DNA from 2 places in the Micromonospora sp. NPDC049645 genome. Region 1 is predicted to be linked to the other one. Evidence: riboswitches for the same ligand, from Rfam matches in the RefSeq annotation. Region 1 holds a riboswitch; the other holds the start of a gene.
What was found. A riboswitch is a leader RNA that binds a small molecule or an ion and turns the genes downstream of it on or off. The one in region 1 is predicted to bind cyclic di-AMP.
Positions count from the first base shown of each region.

Region 1 (3,321 bases):
GGTGACCGAACCGTGCCCACCGGCGCCGTCGGTCCCCGAGGGCACACCGAGGGTCGGTGGCGGGCGGTGCGGCACGGTCGACGTCCGGGTGGACGACGGGCCGACCGCCGGCCAGCAGGTACGGACGCCGGTGCCCGACGGACCCGGCGCACCTCGGGTCGAGGTGGGCGACGAGGTCATCCTGGTCGAGCTGACCGATCCGACCGATCCGAGCGTCAGCAACTGGAACATCGCGGAGCACCAACGCGGCACCGAGATGATGTGGCTGGCGGTGGTCTTCGCGGCCGCGATCGTCGCGTTCGGCAGGTGGCGGGGACTGGCCGCGCTGGCCGGGCTGGCCGCCAGCTTCGCCATCCTGCTCACCTTCGTGCTGCCGGGCATCGGCGCCGGCCGGTCGCCGTTGCTGGTGGCGGTGGTCGGCGCGGCGCTGATCATGTTCGTGGTCCTCTATCTGACGCACGGGGTCAGCGCACAGACCTCGGTCGCGGTGCTCGGCACCCTGGGCAGCCTGGTGCTGACCGGCGTGCTCGCCACCATCGCCACGGCCGCGACCCACCTCACCGGCTTCGGCAGCGAGGAGGCGACCACCCTGTCGATGTTCCAGGGCGACGTGGACCTGCACGGTCTGCTGCTCGCCGGCATCATCATCGGATCCCTCGGGGTGCTCGACGACGTGACGGTCACCCAGGCGGCCACCGTCACCGAGCTGGCGAACGCCAACCCCGGGCTGACCCGGTTGCAGCTGTACCGTGCGGCCACCCGGGTCGGCCGCGCGCACATCGCCTCCACCGTCAACACCATCGTCCTGGCGTACGCGGGCGCGTCGCTCCCCCTGCTGCTCCTGCTCACCGCCGACGCCCGGCCGATCGGGCAGATCCTCACCAGTGAGTTCCTCGCCCAGGAGATCGTCCGCAGCGCGGTCGCCACCCTCGGTCTGATCGCCGCGGTGCCGCTGACCACCGGGCTGGCCGCGGTGGTCACCGCCGCCGGACGCGCCGGTGCGACACCGTCCGCCGACGCTGCCACGTCCCGGCCCCAGCCGGACCGCGCGGAGGCCCTGGCCGCCCTCAGCTCACCGCGTACGGGTGGCTCCGACGAGCCGATCCGGACGCGGACCGCACCCCCATCCGAGGTCACCGATCGGTGGCCGGAGTCGAACAGGAGCACGGATACGGCATGGTGACACTCCTCAGCGTGACCAGATCGGGCATCCACCCTGAGAACCACGTCACTGGTCACGCAACGCTATGGCGAAATGACGCTTTTGGTCGGCATCCAGGCGTAGCTCACCCGGTCGACTCTCGGGTAACCTCGCTGCCGGTCACCGATGAAGGCGCGAAGCGGCGCCTGCGGTGCCGCCGCCCAATCGCCAGCCGGCGAGCCGGGGACCCAGGTACGTGGGGTGAATCCGCGTCAGCGGTAGGGGCCGCTTCCGCCCCGAACCCGTCAGCTAACCCGGTCGGCGGTCGACGGAAGGGAACATTGTGACGGCACCCCTACGCCGCTGGTTGACACCCGTGGTGGCCGTGATCGCCGCACTGACCGTGCTCGCCGGGCCGCACCCGGCGCACGCCGCCCCGACGAACCCCACGCCGTCCGGGCACGAGGAGGACGGCGAGCCCAAGCTGCTCAACGACGTCATCGAGCAGGCCAACCGCGACTACTCCGCCGCAAAGTCCAAGTTGGACAAATCCAAGAAGCGGCAGGGTGAGCTGGCGGCCGAGGTCGACCGGGCCAACGCCGACCTGGCAGCGCTGGCCCCGCAGGTCGGGCAGATCGCCGCCCAGGCGTACCGGACCGGCCGGATCGGCGCGATCGCGATGCTGCTGGAGAGCGACGCCCCCGACTCGTTCGTCCAGCGCGCCGCGGTGCTCGACGAGATGAACATGGTCAACGAGAAGAAGCTCTCCGAGGTCAACGTGGTGAAGGCCCGCGCCGAGCAGGCCAAGCTGGCCCTCGACACGGAGGTTCGGGAGCAGCAGAAGCAGACCGCCCTGATGGCCAAGCGGAAGAGCGAGGCCGACAAGGCGCTCTCCCTGGTCGGTGGGAAGGGCTTCACCGGCGGCCTGGTGGACGCCACCTCCCCGGTCGCGAGGATCGGCCCGGGTCGCACGGCCGACGGGGACTGGAAGCCCCAGTCGTGCAGCGAGGACGACCCCACCACCTCCGGCTGCGTCACCCCTCGCACGCTGCACGCGTACAAGGAGGTCAAGCGGGCCGGCTTCAACCGGTTCGTGGGTTGCTACCGTTCCGGCGGGCCGTGGGAGCACCCGAAGGGCCGCGCCTGCGACTGGTCGCTACAGAAGAGCGGCTTCTCCCCGTGGCACAACGAGGACACCCGGACGTACGGCAACAACGTGGCCGCGTTCCTCATCCGTAACGCCGACCGGCTCGGCATCTACTACGTGATCTGGAACCGGCAGATCTGGTTCCCCGCCACCGGCTGGAGTTCGTACAGCGGGCCGTCGAACCACACCGACCACGTGCACATGTCGCTGCTCTGACCCGCACGATTCAAGTCGAGGGCCGTTCCGCGTCACGCGGAGCGGCCCTCGTCGTGTCAGACGGCGGCGGGCGCGGCCGGGTCCGTCGCTTCGGTCGGGCCGTCGAGCGTCGCGAAGCTCGCCGGCACGGCGGCCACCGGGCGCACCGCGCCGGCGGCGAGCCGGTACGACACACCCACCACCGCGCACCGCCCCCGCTCCACCTCCTCGGCGAGCACCGGGGATTGGCCGAGCAACGTCTCGACGGTCTGTGCGATGTGGACGTCGACGATCCCGTCGATGTCGTGCACGCCCTCGGCCTCGGCCCGGCGCAGGCTGGGCAGCACGGCGTCGACCACCGCACCCAGATGACCGCTCGGTGCGGTACCGGTCGCGGCGGCCTCGCGGGCGGCCTGCACGGCGCCGCACGAGTCGTGGCCGAGCACCACCACCAGCGGGGTGCCGAGCACGGTCACCGCGTACTCCACGCTGCCGAGCACCTCCGGGCCGGTGGTGTGCCCGGCCGTGCGGACCACGAACAGGTCACCGAGCCCGCGATCAAAGATGATCTCGGCGGCCAGGCGGGAGTCGGAGCAGCCGACGATCACCGCGAACGGGTGCTGCCCGTCGGCCACGGCGGCCCGGTGCCCGGCGTCCTGGTTGGGGTGGCGCGGGGCACCACCGACGAAGCGCTGGTTGCCGGCGAGCAGTTCGGCGTACGCCTGGGTCGGCTCGCGGAGCGCGGACGCCCGGTCGGCGGTCCGCTGCGAACCCGGCTGAGGGCCGGACTTTCCGGTAGCACTCATCCCGCACCTCGTCTCGACGCGTCTCGCCTGGT
Region 1 is NZ_JBFAOI010000001.1:711,930-715,250, reverse strand. It holds gene AB0J33_RS03405 (YibE/F family protein) at 1-1,183, shown strand, start outside; cyclic di-AMP (ydaO/yuaA leader) riboswitch at 1,350-1,480, shown strand; gene AB0J33_RS03400 (hypothetical protein) at 1,485-2,504, shown strand; gene AB0J33_RS03395 (carbonic anhydrase) at 2,561-3,289, opposite strand.

Region 2 (3,321 bases), on a different contig from region 1:
ATGTGAGCATACATTTGACCGGGTCCCGACCAGCGGCGGAAGGTGGTTCTCGTGGGCGCAGGTCATGACCACCACCATGGGTCCGTCGCCAATGCCGCACAGCAGCACAAGGGTCGACTCTGGGCGGCGTTCGGGCTGCTCGCCACCCTCATGGTGGTCGAGGCGGTGGTCGCCCTGCACACCGGCTCGCTGGCCCTGCTCTCCGACGCCGGGCACATGTTCACCGACGTGCTCGGCATCGGGATGGCGCTCGCCGCGATCACGGCGACCCGGCGGGCCACCGGCGACCCGCAGCGCACCTTCGGGCTCTACCGACTCGAGGTGCTCGCCGCGCTTGCCAACGCCGTCCTGCTCTCCGGCGTCGCGATCTACGTGGTGATCGAGGCGATCCGCCGTTTCGGCGACCCGCACCAGGTCATCGCCGGCCCGGTGCTCGTGGTGGCCGTGCTCGGCCTGCTCGCGAACATCGCCGCCTTCGCCCTGCTGCGCGCCGGGGCCCGGGAGAGCATCAACCTCCAGGGCGCCTACCTGGAGGTGCTCGGCGACCTGCTCGGCTCACTCGGCGTCATCGGCGCGGCGCTGCTCATCGCCGTCACCGACTGGTGGTGGGCCGACCCCCTGGTCGCGGTCGCCATCGGTGTGTTCATCCTGCCGCGCACCTGGCGGCTGGCCCGCGCCGCCCTCCGCATCCTGGTGCAGGCCGCCCCGGAGCACCTCCAGGTGACCGCCGTGCACGACCGGCTGGCCGCGGTGCCCGGTGTTGTCGAGGTGCACGACCTGCACGTCTGGACGCTCACCTCGGGCATGGAGGTGGCCTCCGCCCACCTGACCATGGCGCCCGGCGCGGAGGTCGGCGCGGTGCTCACCGCGGCGCGTACGGCCCTGCACGACGACTTCCGCATCGAGCACGCGACGTTGCAGATCGAGCCCGGTGCCGCCTCCGGGGCCTGCGGCTCGATCGAGTGGTGACGGCGCGGTAGTTTTCCGTGGTGCCGCACGCACCGTCCGTCACATTGGCTGCAGCCACCCCAGTGGCACCGGTAGGCTCGGTCCCGGCCACCACCAGGCGGCGCCCTCCCGGCGCCGGTGGCGGCCGCCGCCTAATCGTTCGAATGGGCGAACCGGGGAACCACGTTCCTGGGGTGCATCCGCGTCAGCGGTAGGGATCTTCCGTCCCGAACCCGTCAGCTAACCCGGTCGGCGGCTGACGGAAGGACATGCGCAGTGGCACCAGCACGACCACCCGCCGCCCGACTGGCGGCCCTGATCGTCGCGATGTTCACCCTCGGCGTCGCGCTCCCGGCAGGCACCGCCTCCGCCGCTCCCCCGACCGGCCTGCGGGCCGCCGCACCCGACTCCGACGAAGAGGGCGGCACCCCGTCGTTGCGCGCCCAACTCGAGGCGGCCAGCAAGGGCTACCTGGACGCGAAACGCGCCCTGGACACCTCCGTACAACGGCAGCAGCAGCTCACCACCCGACTCAAGGCCATTGAGGTCGAGCTCGACCAGCGCAACGGCAAGGTCGGCGAGATCGCCGAAGTGGCGTACCGCACCGGTCGACTCGGCACGATGTCGGCGCTGCTCAACAGCAACACCCCGGAAGGCTTCATGGACCGGGCCGCCGCGCTGGACGCGGTCGCCGCCAACGAGGACCGGGTGCTGCGCGACCTCCTGAGCAGCAAGGACCAGGCCAACCGCACCCGGGTCGCCCTGAACGGCGAGATCAACGAACAGCGCAAGCAGGTGGCGGTGATGGCCAAGCGCAAGGAGCAGGCCGAACGGGCCCTGACCGTGGCCACCGCGCCCAAGCCGCAGACCGCCGCCGACACCGGCTCCAACCGGGGCACCTCCAGCGCCAACGCCACGGCGGCGCCGCGTAACTCCGACGGCTCCTGGCCGTCGGAGTCGTGCAGCGTCGACGACCCCACACCGGCCAGCGGCTGCATCACCCCGCGCACCCTGCACGCGCTCAACCAGGCCAAGGCCGCCGGCTTCACCCGGTACGTCTCCTGCCACCGCCCCAGCGGCTCCGGTGAACACCCGAAGGGCCGGGCCTGCGACTTCGCCGCACAGAAGGGCGGCTTCGGCGGCGTCGCCACCGGCGGTGACAAGACGTACGGCAACAACCTGGCCGCGTACTTCATCCGCAACGCGGACCGGCTGGCCGTGCTCTACGTGATCTGGTTCAAGCAGATCTGGCTGCCCAGCAGCGGGTGGAAGTCGTACAGCGGGGCCAACGGCACCCCGTCCACCGACCACACCAACCACGTGCACCTGTCGGTCTACTAGAACCGCCGTCGCCGCTGTCGGGGTGTCCGCGCGACGGGACACCCCGACGGCAGCGATGTCGTCTCGATCATGCGCAGTCGACCCGGCTACGTCGCCGGACGTACCCCGGATGTCGTCGGCGGTCGGACGACCCGGCCGGGGTCGGCGGGCAGCATCGCGGTATGCCTCGGATACGACCCACCGCCCGCAAGGCGCTGCTCACCCTGCACCTGGTCACCTCGCTCGGCTGGCTCGGCACCGACCTGGTGCTGCTCACCCTCGGCATCGCCGTGCAGCGCGGAGCCGACCCGGCGGTGGTCTACCCGGTCACCGCGCTGGTCGGCACGGTGCTGTTCGCGCCGCTGAGCGTCCTGGTCTGGCTGATCGGTGTGGCCAGCTCGCTGCTCACCCCGTGGGGCCTGCTGCGCCACCGCTGGGTGCTGGTCAAGCTCGTCCTCACCACGGTGATGGTCGGGCTGGTGCTGTTCCTGCTCACCCCGAACCTGCGCCACGCCGCGGCGATGGGTGCCGCCCTGCCCGTTCGGGACCGCGCCGATCTGGTGATCGCGCCGGCGGTGTCGACCAGCCTGATGATCGTCGCGACGGTGCTGTCGACCTACAAGCCGTGGGGCCGACGCCCCACCACCCGCCCCACCACCCGCCCCTCCCGCCCCACCGCGACAGCTCCCTGATGCCCAGGACACGCCCCACTGCCCCGCGATCTTGCACTTACTGTCCCGGCATAACGGGCTATCCCCCTGATACCGACAACCGAAACTGCAAGATCGGCGGAGTGGGGTGGGTCAGCCCGGGGGTTGGGGGTTGTCGAGGGCCGCGCCGAGCCGGGTGGCGAGTGCGAGGTGGGCGGCCCGGGCCTGGCGGAACGCGTACCGGAACAGCGGGCTCGGCGCGGTCAGGGTGATCTCGACGTCGATGCGAACCAGCCCGTCCGGCTCGGCCCGCAGTCGGGTGTGGTTGCGCACCGTGGTGGCTGGCCACTGGCGAGCCACCATGACGATCTCGTCGGCCTCGCTGACCAGCACGTCCGCGCAA
Region 2 is NZ_JBFAOI010000011.1:104,305-107,625, forward strand. It holds gene AB0J33_RS23285 (cation diffusion facilitator family transporter) at 52-969, shown strand; cyclic di-AMP (ydaO/yuaA leader) riboswitch at 1,088-1,219, shown strand; gene AB0J33_RS23290 (hypothetical protein) at 1,276-2,289, shown strand; gene AB0J33_RS23295 (hypothetical protein) at 2,451-2,960, shown strand; gene AB0J33_RS23300 (SRPBCC family protein) at 3,072-3,321, opposite strand, start outside.
Region 2: it holds a riboswitch for cyclic di-AMP, as region 1 does, so the genes downstream of both, AB0J33_RS23290 (hypothetical protein) here and AB0J33_RS03400 (hypothetical protein) in region 1, are expected to answer to the same signal.